DNA from 3 places in the Bradyrhizobium sp. HKCCYLRH2015 genome. Region 2 is predicted to be linked to each of the others. Evidence: predicted binding sites of a transcription regulator. Region 2 holds the regulator's gene; each other region holds the start of a gene.
What was found. The regulator LexA, encoded in region 2, represses DNA repair genes until DNA is damaged. The targets are predictions, from matches to a motif close to TGTTCNNNNTGTGTTCNG.
Positions count from the first base shown of each region.

Region 1: the regulator LexA is predicted to act here: its motif matches at 2,166-2,183, upstream of ACQR1H_RS20075 (YifB family Mg chelatase-like AAA ATPase).
Region 3: the regulator LexA is predicted to act here: its motif matches at 1,856-1,873, upstream of ACQR1H_RS01720 (putative DNA modification/repair radical SAM protein).

Region 1 is NZ_JBNPUO010000007.1:271,056-277,665, forward strand. It holds gene ACQR1H_RS20070 (hypothetical protein) at 1-1,948, shown strand, start outside; gene ACQR1H_RS20075 (YifB family Mg chelatase-like AAA ATPase) at 2,231-3,769, shown strand; gene ACQR1H_RS20080 (hypothetical protein) at 3,869-4,345, shown strand; gene ACQR1H_RS20085 (ATP-binding protein) at 4,482-6,610, shown strand, end outside.
Region 2 is NZ_JBNPUO010000014.1:1,363-7,972, reverse strand. It holds partial or broken gene ACQR1H_RS31165 (ComEC/Rec2 family competence protein) at 1-317, shown strand, start outside; partial or broken gene ACQR1H_RS31160 (hypothetical protein) at 272-528, opposite strand; gene ACQR1H_RS31155 (hypothetical protein) at 704-1,144, opposite strand; gene lexA (transcriptional repressor LexA) at 1,435-2,133, opposite strand; gene ACQR1H_RS31145 (molybdopterin molybdotransferase MoeA) at 2,339-3,550, opposite strand; gene ACQR1H_RS31140 (LysR family transcriptional regulator) at 3,762-4,715, opposite strand; gene ACQR1H_RS31135 (MBL fold metallo-hydrolase) at 4,800-5,732, shown strand; gene ACQR1H_RS31130 (alpha/beta hydrolase) at 5,745-6,610, shown strand, end outside.
Region 3 is NZ_JBNPUO010000001.1:404,368-410,977, forward strand. It holds gene ACQR1H_RS01715 (UdgX family uracil-DNA binding protein) at 1-442, opposite strand, end outside; gene ACQR1H_RS01720 (putative DNA modification/repair radical SAM protein) at 534-1,772, opposite strand; gene ACQR1H_RS01725 (ImuA family protein) at 1,957-2,745, shown strand; gene ACQR1H_RS01730 (Y-family DNA polymerase) at 2,645-4,231, shown strand; gene ACQR1H_RS01735 (error-prone DNA polymerase) at 4,431-6,610, shown strand, end outside.

The sequences.
Region 1 (6,610 bases), on a different contig from region 2:
GGCAGCTGGGGACGGCAAGACAACGATCTGCAAGCGAGTTGCCCTCCGACTCAAGTCCGCTGGCTGGCGAGTTTTCTATGCAACTGCGCCAGATGACACATCACAAGATCTGAGTGGTTACAAACTCACCGGAAGCAATACAGCAGTCTTTGTCGACAATGCTGAGTTTCTAAATTCATTTACTTCTGTAAGTAAGTTTCTACGAGCCAATCCTCACGTATCTCTGGTTCTGATCGCCCGGCACCATCAGATCATTGACAAGCTCAAGCCGATTTCGCACCTCAATCCGCGAGAGCACTTTGTCGGTCGTTGTAAGGCCGAGTTGGCAGAGTCTCTCGCCAAAACTATAGTCCGCCACGGCGCCGCACCGGATTGCTCTGAAGCGATCCTTATCGACCGAATACGCACCAGCATTTCGGAGGGAAGCACGCATCTTCTCGCCATCATGATCTACGCCACGCGCGGCGAGTCGTTCTCGACCACGATACAATCGATGATCCGGCAGTTCTCCGCTAGCGGTGATGATTGGATTCTGCGTTTGGTGGCTCTCGGGGCAATGTTTGCCTATCTGGCAAATAATCCTCAACTTCTTGTGGACCGAACTTTGATTACAAAGTTCGCTGACATCCATTGCGATGGCAATGAGGCCGAATCAACTAGATCGATTTTAGAGCGAACCCAAAGCGAGATAATGAGGCGGTCATCATCGTCTTCCTCCACCAAAAGAGCGACCTTGTCATTGCGACATCCTGATATCGTGACAGAGGTCCTTAGGCGCTTCTATGAGATCAATCCGGGCGTCGATATAGGTGACGTCGAGACTTTTGAGTCTGATTTACGGCAGCTTTGCCTTGCGGCTACCATGGTTGCAATGGAAAAGGCCTATAGTTATGCTCGGCGAGTTCCCAACTACTCTATAACCCTCCTTTCTTTTCTCTTGAGCTATACATGCGAACATTCTTGGATACCGAGGGCTCCGGTCATTGACACTGCATTTTATTGCGCCAAACGATGGGGGACATCTGAAGCCGACAAGGCTCAAGCTATTCGCTATATTTTCCACGTGTTCAAGAACCAACTAAATAATAAAATCGATGATGTTGAGGACATTCGCCACACCGGGATGCGATACGTGGCAATGGGAGGAGATGATCCGAATCTTCTCACGCTGTGGATGACGTTTGAGTTTGATAATGCAAATCCTGGTGCCGTAGAAACGAAGTATTCTGGGCGTTGGATTGGCTATGAGCACTTACTAAAGGCCAATTTCCCCGATCCCAACCTGCTGGCTTGCTGGCTTACGGCCGAATTCAATCTCGGCAATGCCGGGTCACCCAGTAAGATACATTCGGGGCGGTGGCTCGGCAGTAAGCACCTCTCGCAATCTGATCCACCGGATGCTAACTTATTAGCTTGCTGGCTGAAGGCCGAGTTTGATCTCGGGAATGCCGGATCTTCCACTGAGCCATATACGGGACGTTGGCTGGCCCATAAGCACCTATCCTATCCCGGGATTCCGGACTCGTCGTTGATAGCGACGTGGATGAAGGCGGAAGTCTCACTAACTAAGTGCGGTGATCAAAACGAGAGCGGCTATCTGTTAGCCCGATCCGTCGCCGAAACAGCGTGGATGAGAGGTGTGCGTGGTGCCGATTTCATTCAAAAATGGATCCAGCTTGAGGCGGGACAGAGGAACTTTGGTTCAAAGACTACTCCGGTGTCTGTATACGGCATAGTCTGGAGATATTGCGAAGAAGGTTACCTCGATAATAAAGTAATCGACACCCTGCTCCGTCCGCCAATCTATCAAGCATCTCCCGAATATTACGAGATCGAAACGGCGATCAGGAACCAAGTTGGTGAGATTAATTTTGAGCAGCTTCGTAACAAAATTACATCGGGTGCTCTGTGTACTAACGAATACCTCAACGATGAGAAGAAAGCTTGAGTATAGCTATAAATGGTTATTCGCTCGATAGAGCTCGAGTGGTAACTTGCGTTCTCCGTCTACTCACTTCGTCTCTCATAGACTGCTGATGAAGTGGGTCAGCATAATTGCAGATCGTCGCTCTTCTACTCCGCGTGTGATCCACGATCCTCTTCTGGGAGATGCTCTCGCTACATCGCCGCGCAAATGAAATGACATGGACGTCGGCGCCGATAAGTGTTCCCGTATTGTTCTTGCTAACCTGCTCCGCTTCCGCTAGCCTCCCAGCCCGGGAGGGGCATCATGGTCCAGCGCGTTTCCACCGTTGCCTTCGAGGGGATCGAGGCCCGCGCGGTCGACGTGCAGGTCCAGGTCGCGCCCGGACTGCCGGCGTTCGCGATCGTCGGACTGCCGGACAAGGCGGTGTCGGAGGCGCGCGAGCGGGTGCGCTCGGCGCTGATCGCCTCCGGGCTGGCGCTGCCGGCGCGGCGGATCACCGTGAACCTGGCGCCGGCCGACGTGCCCAAGGAAGGCAGCCATTACGACCTGCCGATCGCGCTCGGCCTGATGGCCGCGATCGGCGCCATCCCGCCCGATGCGCTCAGCGGATTCACCGTGCTCGGCGAGCTCGGCCTCGACGGCTCGATCGCGCCGGTCGCCGGCGTGCTGCCGGCCGCGATCGGCGCCAATGGCCGCGAGGAAGGCCTGATCTGTCCGGCCGCCTGCGGTGCCGAGGCGGCGTGGGCGAGCCCCGATTTGCAGATCATCGCGGCGAGCTCGCTGATCCAGATCGCCAACCACTTCAAGGGCACGCAGGTGCTGTCGCGGCCGCAGCCGAAAATCCAGGAGGCGCCCGCGAGCCTGCTCGACCTGCGCGACATCAAGGGCCAGGAGAGCGGCAAGCGCGCGCTCGAGATCGCCGCCGCCGGCGGGCATCACCTGCTGATGATCGGCTCGCCCGGCGCCGGCAAGTCGATGCTGGCGGCGCGGCTGCCGTCGATCCTGCCGCCGCTGTCGCCGGCCGAGCTCTTGGAAGTGTCGATGATCGCCTCGGTCGCCGGCGAGATCGAAGGTGGCGCGCTGACCAACCGGCGGCCGTTCCGCAGCCCGCATCATTCCGCCAGCATGGCGGCGCTGACCGGCGGCGGCCTGCGCGCCCGCCCCGGCGAGATCTCGCTGGCGCATCAGGGCGTGCTGTTTCTCGACGAGTTGCCGGAGTTCGATCCGCGCGTGCTGGATTCGCTGCGGCAGCCGCTGGAGAACGGCGAGGTCTCGATCTCGCGCGCCAACCACCGCGTCACCTACCCTGCCCGCTTCATGCTGGTCGCGGCGATGAATCCATGCCGCTGCGGCAACGCCTTCGAGCCCGGCTATGCCTGCAAGCGCGGCCGCATCGACCGCTGCACGGCCGACTACCAGACGCGCATCTCCGGCCCGCTGATGGACCGCATCGATCTGCGCATCGAGGTCCCCGCCGTCACCGCCGCCGACCTGATCCTGCCGCCGTCCAAGGAAGGCTCGGCCGAGGTCGCTGCCCGCGTCGCCGCCGCGCGCGACCTGCAGCGCGAACGCTATGCCAAAGCGGGCCTGCCGCAGGTCAGGACCAATGCCGAAGCGCCCGCCGCCGTGCTCGACGAGATCGCCAAGCTCGACGCCCCCGGCCAGAGGCTGCTGCGCGAGGCCGCCGAGACGATGCGGCTGTCGGCGCGCGGCTATCACCGCGTGCTGCGCGTCGCCCGGACGCTGGCCGATCTCGATCATGCCGATGCGATCGGCCGGCTGCATCTGGCCGAGGCGCTGTCGTATCGCGCGCTGGCGGAGGACAATCGTCACGCGGCGTGACTGCCCGCCCCTTCAACACTCTGGTAACGACTTCTCTTTACGCTCCGACAACCATAAGGCCCGCGTTTCGTCCTCAGGCCTGCCGCGTCGGTGCGTATCATGTTGCGTTTCAATGTCATCGTTTCGGCCGTGCCGCTGATCGCGGCCGTGGTCATTGCCAAGGTCGAATTGGCACCCTCCCCGCAGCCCTGCATTGCCATCGGCGCCGACAGCGCCTCGCTCGGCTCGGCGCCGTTCCACGCCGATCTGCATGTCGACTTCACCAACGATCCCGCGCTCGCCACGGTCCGCGTGGCCCTGGCCGAAAGTCCTGAGACGGCCGATGTCGTCGTGGTCGACGATGCGCCCGTGAAAGAGGATCAGGGTTGCGGCATCACGGCCGCCACCCAGGTCGTCGCGATCGCGGCTGATCGCCTTGCGGGTTCGCAGCGGATCTATCTCGCCCGCGATGATGCCGATGGCCGCGCCGACTATCGCATCTACGTCCGCTCCAGCCACATGACGGCCGGGGACGCTGCCGCACTGATCGTCGCGGCCCGCAATCATTCCTCATCGCCGGCCAATCCGGTTCTGTGACTCGGGCTAACGCCCGGTTCACCATCTCTGCACCGCCGGCTGGCGTGGGCATGACCTTTCAAAGTCTCAGCAATACCGACGCCGCATGGTGCGGGGTCGGCGAGGACATCGGGATCGGAAGCTGGGGGTGAACGAGATGGGACCGATTTTTCACGTCAGGCTGCGCCTGCGCCGGTTCATGCGCCGTCACCACACCATCTTCGCGATCCTGCGCTCGCTGATGATCTTCTCCGCCGGCTTCGGCGGCGCCTACGGCTTCATCAAGGCCAGCGTCTCCCCGAACTCCGGCTACAATCCGCACGCCTTCGCGATCGGCGCCAGCTTCCTGTTCGCGCTCGCCTGCGTCGGCCTGGCCACGCTCAGCATGCGGCTGCGCTTCGTCGCCAGGAAGCTGCACAAGATCGCACTTCACAACGAGGTGCTGGCCGACCGGAACTGGGAGCTGCAGGAAGCCGAGCAGCGCGCCCGCAATCTGTTCGAGCAGCAGGGCGATCTCATCGTCATGCGCGCGCGCGACGGCACCATCGTCTTCGTCAACGACGCCTATTGCCGGATGGCGGGCCTCGACCGCGACAACCTGCTCGGCAGCGCGTTCACCTTCGAGCTGATCGAGCAGGGCGACAGCGCGCTGGAGCCGAACGGCACGCGCGTCCACGACCAGCGCATCGAGAGCGCGATCGGACCGCGCTGGATCGCGTGGCGCGAGGCGCTGGTGCGGTCCGACGCCGGCCAGCCCGCCCTGCTGCAATGTGTCGGCCGCGACGTCACCGACCGCACCGAAACCGAGCGCGCGCTGGCGGAGGCGCGCGACCAGGCCAACGCCGCGAACCGCGCCAAGTCACGCTTCCTGGCGATGGCCAGCCACGAGATCCGCACGCCGTTGAACGGCATCCTCGGCATGAGCGGCCTGTTGCTCGACACGCAGCTGACGCCGGAGCAGACGACCTACGCCAAGGCGGTCCGCACCTCGGGTGAAGCGCTGATGTCGCTGATCGACGAGCTGCTCGACTATTCCAAGATCGAGGCCGGCAAGCTGGCGCTCGAGGCGCAGCCGTTCTCGCTGGCGGCGCTGATCGAGGAGATCACCGAATTGCTGGCGCCGCGGGCGCAGGCCAAGCAGTTGGAGATCGCGGCCTATCTCGACGAGCGGCTGCCGACCTGGGTGACGGGCGACGCGGCGCGGCTGCGCCAGGTGCTGCTCAACCTCGCCGGCAACGCCATCAAGTTCACCGCGACGGGCGGCGTTGCCCTGATCGCCGAGCCCGGCATCTGGCCGAACGAGATCAGCTTCCAGGTGCGCGACACCGGCATTGGCATCGCAGCCGACGCGCAGGACCGCATCTTCCGCGAATTCGAGCAGGCCGACGACAGCGTGGCGCGCAGCTTCGGCGGCACCGGGCTCGGGCTCGCGATCTCCGACCGGATCGTCAAGCGCATGGGCGGGCGCATTTCGCTGCAAAGTCAGCTCGGCGCCGGCTCGACCTTCGAGGTGTCGGTGCCGCTGCCGCCGGCGCTGGAGCGCGGCGAGCAGAACAGCTTCCGCGGCCCCGATCTCGCCGGACAGTCGATCATGCTGGTCGCGCCGGCCGGGCTGCAGGCCGAGCTGATCGAACGGCGCCTGCAGAACTGGGGCGCGCAGACCTGCCTGGTCGCGGAGGCCGAGGTGGCGGAAGCCCTGCTGCCCGAACGCGCCTGGCATGCCGTGCTGGTCGACGACGCCATCGGCAGCGATGAATCGCTGCGTCTGGGACGGGTCGCGCACCACCATACGACGCGGCTGATCGTGTTGGTGACGCCGGCGAGCCGCCACGAGCTGGCACCGGCGGCGCCGTTCCACGGCTATCTCGTCAAGCCGCTGCGCGCCGCCTCGCTCGCCGCACGCGTGAGCTTCGACACCGACGGCACGGTGCTCGCCGACGATCCGGTCCCGACGATCGCGCCGCCGATCGCGGCTCAGGCCGGCGCGGGCCTGTCGATCCTGGTCGCCGAGGACAACGACATCAACGCGCTGCTGATGCGCTCGCTGCTGACCAAGCTCGGCTATCACGCCGACATCGCCGTGCATGGCGAAGCCGCGCTGGACTCCTGGCTCGCGGCGCGCTCGGCCGGCGCACCGTACGATCTGATCCTGATGGACGTGCAAATGCCGAAGCTCGACGGCATTGCTGCCGCCAGGCGCATCCGCGCCATCGAGGCCAGCGAGCCCGGCGGGCGCACCCCGATCCTGGCGCTGACGGCCAACGCGCTGGTCGAGGACCGCTACGC
Region 2 (6,610 bases):
CCATGACCTTGCGCGCTGAGGCGCTCGCCGACGATTGCGCCCGTGTCGCGCTGATCGTCACCGCGCGCGCCGCGCCGTCATCCTGCGCGGCGGCCGTGATCGATCGCGAGCGGCTGCGGCAGCAGGGCGCCTTGTTGCTGGTGCAGCAGGGCATAGGCTTCGCCGTGACGCCGGCGCGTGCCGGCGGCACCGACCGCCCATGGTGGCCGGCGCCCGCCGAGGCCGGCGAGTTCGACACGACGCTGACGCCGCGTGCGCCGGCCGCGCGGCTTCAGGACGCGACGCCGCCGGAGACGGAGCAGGGCGAGCAGGATTGAGCGCCGGGCAGCTCGAAGGTGCCGAGATGATACTCGGTGTCGTCTGGTCCATCGAACAGCGAGGGCCCTTCGACCAGCGTGAACGCAGCACCCGGATAGCGTTGCCAGATGGCGACGTCATCAGCCGTGACCGTCAGCCATCCGAACGCAAGCATATAGCGGCCGGGCTCGGTGATCGGCCGGCCTTGTTCCAATCGATCTTGTTGACCACGGCAGCAAGCTCCCCCGGCAAACAATGCCGGCCGAGGGATGTCGTTCCTATCCGATGCGATGCCGGGGCGTGAGATTCGCCCGAGAGGACTTTGCGCTTGCAGAACCCAAGTTGACCAAGTCTCCCACCTTCGAAAGCGCGCTCACGACCGACAGAAATGCCGACGCGCAGACCCTCAGGTGATGCTGATGCGGCGAATCGGTGTGGCCTGCGACGTCGGCACGTCCTCGGCGATGTCCGGGCGGCGCTCTGCCGGCTGCTTGCTGACCGGCAATTGCAGCACGGTGACGCGCTGGCCCTCGCAGAGCTGGGTCACCAGCACGTGGCGGCCGTCGGCGAACTCGATCGCGTCGTGATGGCGATCGGGAATGTGCGTCTCGATGCTGTTGAACTTCGCGACGCGCTCGCGGATCGTCCGGGTCCAGAGCCAGCGGCTGTCGTAGCGGACGTCCTCGGCGAAGGCCAACTCGGTGCCGGGCAGCATGCAGACTGCGACGGTCGGCTCGCTCTCCAACGCGAAGCCGCGGGTGGCGGTGCCACGGAAGGTCATCGAGATCAACGTCTCGCCGACCTTGGCGGGACGGGACGCAACCGCATGGAGGCTGTAGTCACACATCGGATCGCTCCTCGTTGAGAGATAGCCGACCCACGCTCCCCCCGGACAGGCGCAGGCCTCTATCAGAGTGGACATCGATGGTGATGTTAGCGCGCGCTTCGCGGCAATTCTGCGCTGATCTGCATCGCGTGTGCCCGCGGCCGATCACAAGCGTTTGAGCATGCCGCGCTGCACATCATGAAGTGCATTCGCGTGTGGCGTATTTTGCTGGCTGCTTCCAGCTTGGCTGGCTTCTCGCTCGGCGGCGACAGCGCGTGCGCCCGCCGCCGATCGACCGATCCCATTCGCGATCAGTACTTGCGGTACAGCCCGACCAGCTTGCCTTGGATCTTCACCCGGTTCGGCGGCAGGATGCGCACCTCGTAGGCGGTGTTGGCCGGCTCGAGCGCGATCGATGCGCCGCGGCGGCGGAAGCGCTTCAAGGTCGCTTCCTCATCGTCGATCAGCGCCACCACGATGTCGCCGGTGTCGGCGGTCTCGTTGCGCTGGATCAGCGCCATGTCACCGTCGAGGATGCCGGCATCGACCATCGAGTCGCCGCGCACCTCGAGCGCATAGTGATCGCCGTTGCCGAGCATGTCGGCAGGCACGCTGATGGTGTGGCTGCGCGTCTGCAGCGCCTCGATCGGGGTACCGGCGGCGATGCGGCCCATCACCGGCACCGCGACAGGGCGCTCGCCATCGTCTAGCGCGGGAGTGCTGGTGCGCACCTTGCCGAGATTGCCTTCGATCACCGACGGCGTGAAGCCGCGACGGTTGCCCGCGGCCTGCGACAGCTCGGGCAGCTTGATCACCTCGATCGCGCGGGCGCGATTCGGCAGCCGGCGGATGAAGCCACGCTCCTCGAGCGCCGTGATCAGGCGATGAATGCCGGACTTCGAACGCAGATCGAGCGCATCCTTCATCTCGTCGAAGGACGGCGGCACGCCGGCTTCCTTGAGCCGCTCGTTGATGAACCGCAGAAGTTCGTACTGTTTGCGCGTCAGCATTTCGACCTGGTCCCCGGTTTGTTGTTGTCCGAGTCCAGGAGCTGCGCCTTGAGCACAAGCCGGCTGAGAGCGCCCTGGAGTCGGACCGTCATCGCGTCGCCCGCAACATACTAAAAACAAATCATGAACGGACACTATATGTTCGATGTGTGTTCCGCAATCCTAAAAATATGATGAACGGACCGGGCTTTACCGGGGAAGCGGCTCAGTTCGGCAGGCGCAGGATCTCGCACGGGCTGCCGGCAGGCGCCTTCGGCGCAAACGCCGGCCGGATCACCAGCGCCTGCGACAGCGCGAGGTTCCCGAGCAGCGACGAATCCTGCTGGCTCACTGGGGTGGCTACCAGCGTGCCGTCGGCGCGCTCCTCGAGCTGCGCCCGCAGATAGTCCTCGCGCGAATCGTTCGCCCCCAACTCGCGGCCGAGCAGGGCGGTCTCGCGCGGCATCACGGCCTCGTCGCGGCCGAGCAGGCGCCGAATCAGCGGCACCATGAACAGGATGGCGCAGACATAGGACGACACCGGATTGCCGGGCAGTCCGATCACCCTGATGTCGCCGAGCCGTCCGTGCATCATCGGCTTGCCCGGCCGCATCGCGATCTTCCAGAACGCCATTTCGACGCCCTCGGCCTCCAGCGCCTGCTTGACCAGGTCGTGATCGCCGACCGAGGCGCCGCCGGTCGTGATCAGGACGTCGGCCTCTGCCGCGCGGGCGCGCCGGATTCCAGCGACCGTCGCCGCCATCGTATCCGCGGCGATGCCGAGATCGATCGGCGTCGCGCCCTCGCTGCGCACCAGCGCCCGCAGCGCGTAGCCGTTGGAATAGACGATCTGCCCCGGGCCGGGCGTCGAGCCCGGCATCACCAGCTCGTCGCCGGTGGCGAGCAGCGCCACCTTCGGCCGCCGCCGCACCGGCAGCGCCGGATGATTCATGCTGGCCGCCAGGGATAGGTCGCGGTCGCTGAGCCGGCGCCCGGCCTTCAGCAGCACCATGCCCTGGTGGAAGTCGACGCCGGCCGGCCGGATGTGCCGGCCTGTGATCGCGGCCTCGGTGATCACGACATGGCCGTCCTCGGCGATCGTGTCCTCCTGGATCACCACCGCGTCGGCGCCTGCGGGGACAACGCCGCCGGTGAAGATCCGCGCCGCCTCGCCGGGCCCGACCACGCGATCGAACGGCCGTCCCGCCGCGACCTCGCCGATCACCTTCAGCCGCGCCTTGGCCTTGGCTGCGTCGGCCGCGCGCACCGCATAGCCATCCATCGCCGACATCGCCTCGGGCGGCTGCGTCCGCAGCGCCGCGAGGTCGCGGGCCAGGATGCGGTGATAGGCCTCGTCCAGCCCGACCATTTCCTCAGCCAGCGGCTCGGTGCCGGCGAGCACCGCGGACAACGCATCGGAGACCGGCATCAGGGCCATGGGATTACCTTCGGACGAAGACGGGCAGATCGACTGAATCGCCTTCTAACCGAACGCGCACGGGGTGGCCAAGAGCCTAAGCCGCTCCCGGCTTTCCGATCGTCTGAAGGTGCGTCGCGTGGCCCGCCGCCTCACGATCGCGCGAGAGACTCTGCAATCATGCCGGGGGGCAGTCGCGATCTGCTCACGTGCACACGGAGTCCCGACGGAGCTATCCGGCAGCCGCGCGACAGGCGGCGCGCTCGGTGGTGTGCAGGATGTCCGCCACCATGTTCCGCAGCCAGACCGATGCCGCGTCACGATCGAGCTGCAGCGGCCAGACCATCGAGACCGCCGGCAGCCGCAACTTCAACGGCGCCGGACAGAGCGCCAGCCCAAACCGGGGTCCGTAGAGCCTTGCCATCCGGGTCGGGATCGTGGTGATCACCGGTGACGCGGCCACCGTCGCCAGCACGCTGAGGAAATCCGAGGAGGCCGAGACCACGTTGAGCTCGGTGCCGATCTCATCCAGCGCCGCCTCCAGGCAGCCCTGCAGGCTGTTGGTCAGCGTCACCAGTGCGTGCGGAAGCGACAGATAGGCATCCAGGCCGATCGGTGTTTTCATCGCGATGCGCTTTGGATTGTAGACGCAGCTCAGCGCCTGCTCGAACAGGAACTGGGATCGGTGCCGCAGCGCCACCGCCTCGAAGCAGCCGACGCCGACATCCAAGGCGCCCTCGTCGAGCAGACGATGCACCTCGTTGCGTTCGGTCGGACGGCTGAGAAGCCGCACGCCGGGCGCCGTTCGACGCAGCTCCGCCGTGAGTTCGGGGATCAGCAGCAGCTCGACCTCGCTCGAGAATCCCAAGCGGATGGTGCGCTGCTCGGTCGCTGGGTCGAACTCCGGTGCGGCGTGCAACGCAGCCTGCATCTGGGCCAGCGCCGCCCGAACCGGTCCGGCCAGCACCGCAGCCTTGGGGGTCGGCTGCATGATCGTGCCGACGCGGACGAACAGCTCATCCTGCAGCAGCACGCGAAGCGTCGACAGCGAATGGCTCATCGCCGGCTGCCCCACCTTCAGGCGCGCCGCCGCGCGTGTCACGCTGCGCTCCTGCATCAGCGCGTCGAACGCGACCAGCAGATTGAGGTCGAAGGAGCGAAGATCGAAATGATCGATGGACTGCATGAGTTGGATCGATTTGAGGAATGCATGACCTAATCGTAGATCTCGGCCCAGACAAGATCACCGTTCGGATCGAGGCCGCCAAACATGCAGGACATCACGACCTATCGCGTCGGGGACGCCACCATCAGCAGGATTTTCGAGATCGGTCTCGATGCGGTCGAGGGCGAGTTTCTGTTTCCAGGCGTGGACGCCGCCAGCATTGCCCGCGAACGCGGCCGTTTCGGGCCGGGATCGGTCGATCCGCGCACGGGATCGCTGCGCCTGAGCATCCATAGCTGGCTGGTGCGGACGCCGGAGCGCGTGGTGCTGATCGACACGGCCACCGGCAACGACAAGGAGCGGCCCGGCGCGGCCGTTCTGCATCGCCTGAACGAGCCGTTCCTCGACCGATTGCGGGCGGCCGGCGTCGCCCCCGACGATGTCGACCTCGTCCTGATGACGCATTTGCATGCGGATCACGTGGGCTGGAATACGCAGCTTGCCGATGGCCGCTGGATGCCGGTGTTTCCGAACGCCCGGCACGTTTTCTCGGGCCGAGAGCGCGCCTATGTCGCCGCCCTCTCGGCTGGCGACGGCTCGAACGCCGCGATCAGGGACGCGGCCGGGCTCGGACCCATGCTGCATCCACCGATGCCGGGGGTCTACGAAGACAGCGTGCTGCCGATCGTCGAGGCCGGCCTCGCGCGCGAGATCACGGTCGATGGCAGCGAGGTCGTCGACGGCTTCCGTTTTGTGCCGAGCCCCGGTCACAGCATCGATCACGCCTGCATCAGCTTCAGCTCGCGTGGCGAGCGCGCGCTGTTCTGGGGCGATGTGCTGCATCATCCGATGCAGGTCGCGCATCCGGACTGGAATTCGGTCTATTGCGAATTCCCGGAGGCGGCGCGGACCTCACGGCTATGGGCGATGAACCATGCCGCGGAGACCGGCTCCCTCGTGTTCACCACCCATTTCGCCGAGTCCTCGGCCGGGCGCGTCAGCCGCGACGGCGACCGGTTTGCCTGGCACTTCGCCTGATCCGAGATGGCCATGATCGATAATGCAACGTTCTCCTCGCGCATCGTTTCCGAGCGCCGCCTGATCGAAGGTCCGGTGTCCGACGTCCAGCTTCAGCTCATCAACAAGCGCCGGCACGACCTGCAACGCTTCTCGGCCGAGCGCACGCTGGTGATGATGCACGGCGCCACCTTTTCGTCTGCGAGCCTGTTCGACGTCGCGGTCGATGGCGCCTCCTTCATGGATGTGCTGGCGCAGGCCGGCTACGACGTCTGGGCCGTCGACGCGCGCGGCTACGGCGGCTCCAGCCGGCCGCCGGAGATGTCGCGCGCGCCAGAGGAAGGTTCTCCATTGGCCAATGCGTGGACCGCCGTGGACGATTTCTCTGCCGCAGTGGATTTCATCCGCCGGCATCGCGATATCCCGCGCGTCAATGTGCTCGGCATGTCCTGGGGCGCCACGATCGCCGGCATGTTCGCGAGCGCGGCGAACGCGAAGCTCGAGAAGCTGATCCTGGTGACGCCGCTCTGGCTGTCGAGCGAGCCGCTGCGCATCGACGCCGGCGGACCGCTCGGCGCCTATCGGATCGTCACCCCGCGCGCGTTCGAGGCGGCATGGCGCGGCGCCGCTCCGGAGCACGCGCGGGACAAGCTGATTCCGGACGGCTGGTTCGAGACCTGGGCGCAGGCGACGCTCGCGACCGATCCGGACTCGCCGTACCCCGACGCGATCCGCGCGCCCTCGGGCGCGGTACAGGACGTCCGCGCGCATTGGACCGCGGCCAGGCCGACCTATGATCCCGGCAGCATCAACTGCCCGGTTCTCCTGCTCTCGGCGGAATGGGATGTGGATGTCAGCTTCGAGATGGCGCACGACCTGTTCGTTCGACTCGCGAGCGC
Region 3 (6,610 bases), on a different contig from region 2:
CCGGCTCGAACCAGGCGACGTAGCGTGACTCGCGCTCGCGGCCGACCTCGCGGAAACGGACGAAGGCGTGCATCTTGTGGACGTCGCGGCGCACCGCGCGCGCCAGCGCATTGGCCTGCGCGACGTCGGGATCGGTGGCGATGTCCATGAGATCGTGGTTGGTCCGCAGACGCCACAGCAGCCGGTAGAGCAGGGTGAAGCGGCTGGGGTCGCTGTGCAGGATCGCGCTTTCAGCAAGCTCCATGAAGCTCGCCGGCACCGAAAACGCGCCCTTGGGCACCTCGGGCAGCTGGGTGTCAGCATGGTCGTCGAACAGATCGGGCGCCGCGCCCTTGACGCGCCAGGTGACATCCGCCGGCCTGACGTCGTTCATCGCCAGCGCCCGCGCCGCCCGGCGCCAGCCGTCGAAATCGGTGTCGCTGTCGAGGGTTACGACGTGCATTTGTCTCCTCACGTCATTGCGAGGACGAAGCAATCCAGAGTCGTCGTGTCGCCCCTGGATCGCGTCGCTGCGCTCGCGATGACGGCTTCCGTCAAAATCCAAATCCCAGCTGCTGCGGTTTCGGCCGCAGCCGGGCTCTGAGGCTGGCACCGTCGAGCAAAGACGGAGACGGCCGGTGGTCGGAGAGAACGATGAACGGCAGCGCCTTGTTCCGGACGACGTTGAGCCGGGCGAGATCCGCAAGGCGGATCGTGGTGGTGCGCCGGGTCGCGAGGATGCGCTGCACGGTGCGGGTGCCGAAGCCGGGTACGCGCAGCAGCTCCTCGTGGCTTGCGGTGTTGATGTCGAGCGGGAAGCGGTCGCGGTGGCGCAGCGCCCAGGCAAGCTTGGGGTCGATGTCGAGCGGCAGCATGCCCTCGTTCTCCTCGACGATCTCGTCGGCGTCGAAGCCGTAGAACCGCATCAGCCAGTCGGCCTGGTACAGCCGGTGCTCGCGCACCAGAGGCGGGGCCTGCAGCGGCAGCGCGCGGCTGGCATCGGGGATCGGGCTGAAGGCGGAGTAATACACGCGCTTGAGCTTGTAGGCGCCGTAGAGATTGGCCGAGGTCGACAGGATGACGCGGTCGTTGGCCGCGTCGGCGCCGACGATCATCTGCGTGCTCTGGCCGGCCGGCGCAAAGCGCGGCGGCTTCGCCCGGCGCACCGTCTTCTTGGCTTCCGCCGTCTCGTCGAGCTTCAGCCTGAGACGGCCCATGGTGCGGCGGATCGCGCGCTGGTCCTTCTCCGGCGCGAGCTGCGTCAGGCTCTCTTCCAGCGGCGTCTCGATGTTGATGCTGAGCCGGTCGGCGTAGCGGCCGGCTTCCGCGATCAGCGCCTCGTCGGCTTCGGGAATCGTCTTCAGATGGATGTAGCCGCGGAAGCGATGCTCCTCGCGCAGCTTGCGCGCGACGCTCACGACCTGCTCCATCGTGTAGTCCGGGCTGCGGATGATGCCCGACGACAGGAATAGCCCCTCGATGTAGTTGCGGCGATAGAAGTCGATGGTGAGCTTCACCACCTCGTCGACCGTGAAGCGGGCGCGCGGCACGTTGGAGGAGGCGCGGTTGACGCAATACAGGCAGTCGTAGTTGCAGGCATTGGTCAGCAGAACCTTGAGCAGCGAGATGCAGCGTCCGTCCGGCGCATAGGAATGGCAGATGCCCATGCCGGGCGCGGTCGAGCCGAGACCCTTGCCGTCGCGGGAATCCCGCATCTCAGTACCGCTGGAGGCGCAGGACGCGTCGTACTTGGCGGCATCGGCCAGGATCTCCAGCTTGCGGAGCAGCTCCATACCTTTGAATCCCTTTGATTCCATTCGTTGAATCGTATCCGGGGCAATCCCGATTGACTCTCTCGAAGGCGTTAGCTTTATATTAGAACGTATCATGAACAAAGAGGGTCGTCGCGGGTTCAACTGCCTGCTTCACTTGAGAACGGCAGCGCCCGCACGATGGATTGAAGAGGAGCGGCGACGGATGACCGGCGCACGCATGGATACGCTCGCGCGTCTGCGCGGCCGCATTGCCCGTCTCGAGGCGGGAGATGGCGCACATGATTTGCGCCGGGTCGCGCTCGGCCATGACGCGGCCGATGCGGTGCTGCAGGGTGGGCTCGCCACCGGCGCGCTGCATGAGGTGTTCGCCGAGACCGGCCGCCAGGCGGCGGCCGCGACCGGTTTTCTGTGCGGGCTTGCCGCGCGTGTCGCCGCGCGCCGGCCGCTGATCTGGATCCGGCAGGATTTCGCCGAGCGCGAGATGGGCGCGCTGTCGATGAGCGGGCTCGCCGAGCTCGGCCTCGATCCGCGTCGGATCGTGATCGTGCGCGCGCCCGATCTCGATCACGCCCTGCGCACCGCCGCCGACGCGCTCGCCTGCGATGCGCTGGGCGGTGTGATGCTGGAGGTGTGGGGCGAGACGCAAAAGCTCGATCTCGTCGCCAGCCGCAAGCTGACCCTGGCGGCGCAGGAGTCCGGGGTGACGGCGCTCATGCTGCGCATCGCGGCCACGCCCGAGCCCTCGACCGCCGAGACGCGCTGGATCGTCCGCACCGCGCCGTCGCTGCCCTCGGCGCCCTGGATGGCGTGGGGCGCGCCGCGCCTCGATGCCGAGCTCATTCGCAACCGTCACGGCCAGACCGGACGATGGATCATGGAGTGGACCCCCGATGCATGCCGTTTCAATGAACCGGCGGCGGATCCTCAGCTTGTGGCTGCCGCGCCTGCCCATCGATCGCATCAAGCGCAGCCGCGCCGCCGATCCGCATGATGGCCTTCCGCAGGCCGTCGTCCTCAAGGATGCCAATATGCTGCTGATCCATTCGTTGGACGAGGCGGCGGCGCGTCACGGCGTCAGCCTCGGCCAGCCCTTGGCGAATGCCCGCGCGGTCTGTCCCGATCTCGTCGTGCACGAGGCGGATTTGGCGGCTGATGCAAAGATGCTGGAGGGCATCGCCGACTGGTGCGACCGCTTCACGCCGCTGGTGGCGCTCGATCCCCCGCATGGGCTTTTGCTCGACATCACCGGCTGCGTGCATCTGTTCGGCGGCGAAGCCAGACTGATGCGGTCGGTCTGCGACGCGCTGACCGCGCACGGCCTCATTGTGTCGGCGGCGATCGCCTCCAACGCCGTCTGCGCGCGGACGCTGAACCGGCAGGTGCACGGCCGCATCGTGCCTGATGGCGAGGAGGCGACTGCGGTGGCGCCGCTGCCGGTGGCCGCGCTGGGCGGCAGCGAGGCGATCACGCTCGGCCTGCGCCGCGCCGGCTTGAAGACGATCGGCGACGTCGCCGCGCGCGGCCGCAACGAGATCACCGCGCGGTTCGGCGCCGCTTTCACCCGTGTGCTGGCGCAGGCGCTGGGCGAGGCCGATGCGCCGATCAGCCCGCGCAAAGTCCCGCCGGACTACATCGTCGACAAGCGCTTCGCCGAGCCGGTCGCGACCGACACCGTGATCGCGGCCAGCCTCTCCAGCCTGGCCGCGATGCTGGTGGCGGCGATGGCACAGCAGGGCAAGGGCGCGCGGCGGCTGGAGGCCTGCTTCTTCCGCACCGATGGGCTGGTGCGCGTCATCGCGGTCGACACCGGCCAGCCGGTCACCGAGGCCGCCGTCATCGACCGGCTGTTTCGCGAACGGCTCGAGGCGCTGAACGATCCGCTCGATCCCGGCTTCGGCTTCGACATGATCCGGCTGTCGGCCAGCCGCAGCGAGATCGTGGTGCAGCAGCAGCGCGATCTCGATGCCCATGTCCATGACAATGACGAACTGTCGGCCTTGATCGACCGCATCGCCGCGCGCATCGGCGGCAAGCGTGTGGTCGTGCATCTGCCGGTGGACACGCATATTCCGGAACGCGCGGCGCTGCCGCTGCCGGCGCAGCAGCATCTGGCGGCTTCGAATGTTGCCGACTGGCCGGAGCGCAGCGAAGGCGAGCCGCCGCTGCGGCCCTTGCGGCTGTTCGCGCGTCCCGAGGCGATTCAAGTGATCGCCGGTGTGCCCGACGGCCCGCCCGCGCGCTTCGTCTGGCGTCGTGCCGCGCATGCGGTGGTGCGCGCCGAAGGCCCGGAGCGCATCGCGATGGAATGGTGGCGGCCGGACGGGCGGGGCCTCACGCGTGACTATTTCCGCGTCGAGGACGAGCACGGCCTGCGCTTCTGGCTCTACCGCGACGGTCTGTATGACCGCGAGCTCGAGCAGCCGGAGAACGGTTTGCCGATGCAGCCCGCCTGGTACATGCACGGGCTGTTCGCATGAGGGGCAGGTCCATTCCATATGAGGATATGGGGCTGTCGCGACCAGCGACCCGCTCAATTATTGACTCCGTCATGGCCGGGCTTGTCCCGGCCATCCACGTCGTTCGGCATCCTGGGAGCGACGTGGATGCCCGGGACAAGCCCGGGCATGACGACTGGGGGTGCAGGGCCGCCGCTATTCCAGCACGAGCGCCTCCGCCATGACCTCCATCCCCTATGCCGAGATCGGCATCACCACCAATTTTTCCTTCCTGCACGGCGGCTCGCATCCGCAGGACTATGTGCATCAGGCCGCCGAGTATCGCCTCACCGCCATCGGCATCGCCGACCACAACACGCTCGCCGGCATCGTCCGCGCCTATAGCGAGCTGAGTAGCGACCGGCTGAGCTGCAAGCCGAAGCTGCTCTACGGCGCGCGGCTGGTGTTCACCTGCGGCACGCCGGACATCCTGGTCTATCCGCGCGACCGCGCCGCCTACGGCCGGCTGTGCCAACTGCTCACCCGCGGCAAGCGCGGCAGCGATCTCGACAAGGTCGCCAAGGGCGACTGCCGCCTGAGTTTCGAGGATCTGTTCGAGTTCATCGAAGGCCAGCTCGTGGTGCTGATGCCGCCGCATCGCTTCGACGAGGCTGTGCTCGGCAAAATCCTGGCACGGCTGAAAGACAGCCCCGCCGAAGGCGTGTGGCTGGCCGGCAGCCTGCTGTATCGTGGCGACGACCGCCGCCGGCTGGCGCGGCTCGCGCGCCTTGCGGCGTCCAGCAAAGTGCCGCTGATCGCCACCAACGACGTCCTCTATCATCATCCGCAGCAGCGCATGCTGCAGGATGTGCTCACCTGCATCCGCGAGAAAGCCTCGATCGAGACCATCGGCCGAAGGCTCCAGGCCAATGCCGAGCGCCATCTCAAGCCGGGCCACGAAATGGCGCGGCTGTTCCGTGACCACCCCGACGCTGTGACCGAGACCATCCGTTTCACCGACCGCATCGTCTTCTCGCTCGACCAGCTCAAATACCAATATCCGGACGAGCCGGTGCCTCCCGGCAAGACCGCGCAGGGGCATCTGCAGGATTTGACCTGGGCCGGCGCCAAGACCTGTTTCGGCGACCATCTCGATGACAAGCTGCGCGCTGTTCTCGACAAGGAGCTGGCGCTGATCGCCGAGCTCAACTACGCGCATTACTTCCTCACCGTCCACGACATCGTCCGCTATGCCCGCAGCCAGGGCATCCTGTGCCAGGGCCGCGGCTCCGCGGCGAATTCGGCCGTGTGCTACGTGCTCGGCATCACCTCGGTCGATCCAACCAAGATCGATCTGCTGTTCGAGCGCTTCATCTCCAAGGAGCGGCTGGAGCCGCCGGATATCGACGTCGATTTCGAGCATTCGCGGCGCGAGGAGGTGATGCAATATGTCTATCGCCGCTACGGCCGCCACCGTGCGGCGATCATCGCCACCGTCATCCATTATCGCCCGCGCAGCGCCATCCGCGACGTCGGCAAGGCGCTCGGCCTGACCGAAGACGTCACCTCCGTGCTCGCCGACACCGTGTGGGGCAGTTGGGGCGACGGCCTGTCGGACATGCAGGTGCGCCAGGCCGGGCTCGATCCCGCCAACCCGATGATCCGTCGCGCGGTGGAGCTGGCGGGGGAGCTGATCACCTTTCCGCGCCATCTGTCTCAGCATGTCGGCGGCTACGTGCTGACGCAGGATCGGCTCGACAGCTACGTGCCGATCGGCAATGCCGCGATGGACGACCGCACCTTCATCGAATGGGACAAGGACGACGTCGATGCGCTCAGCATGATGAAGGTCGACGTGCTCGCGCTGGGCATGCTGACCTGCATCCGCAAGAGCTTTGCGCTGATCGAGCAGCATAAGCATATTCATCACGATCTGGCGTCGGTGCCGCGGGAGGATTCCAGAGTCTACGACATGCTGTGCAAGGGCGAGTCGCTCGGCGTGTTCCAGGTCGAGAGCCGGGCGCAGATGAACATGCTGCCGCGGCTGAAGCCGCGCACCTTCTACGACCTCGTGATCGAGGTTGCGATCGTCCGGCCCGGGCCGATCCAGGGCGATATGGTGCATCCGTATCTGCGACGTCGGAACAATCAGGAAAAGGTGACCTATCCGTCGCCGTCGCCCGATCACGGCCCGGCGGACGAACTCTACAAGGTGCTGCACAAGACGCTCGGCGTGCCTTTGTTCCAGGAGCAGGCGATGCGGATCGCGATCGAGGCGGCAAAGTTCTCGCCGGAGGAGGCGAACGGCCTGCGCCGCGCGATGGCGACGTTCCGCAACGTCGGCACCATCGGCTCCTATGAGGAGAAGATGGTCACGAGCATGATCGCGCGCGGCTATGATCCGGCCTTCGCCAAGAGCTG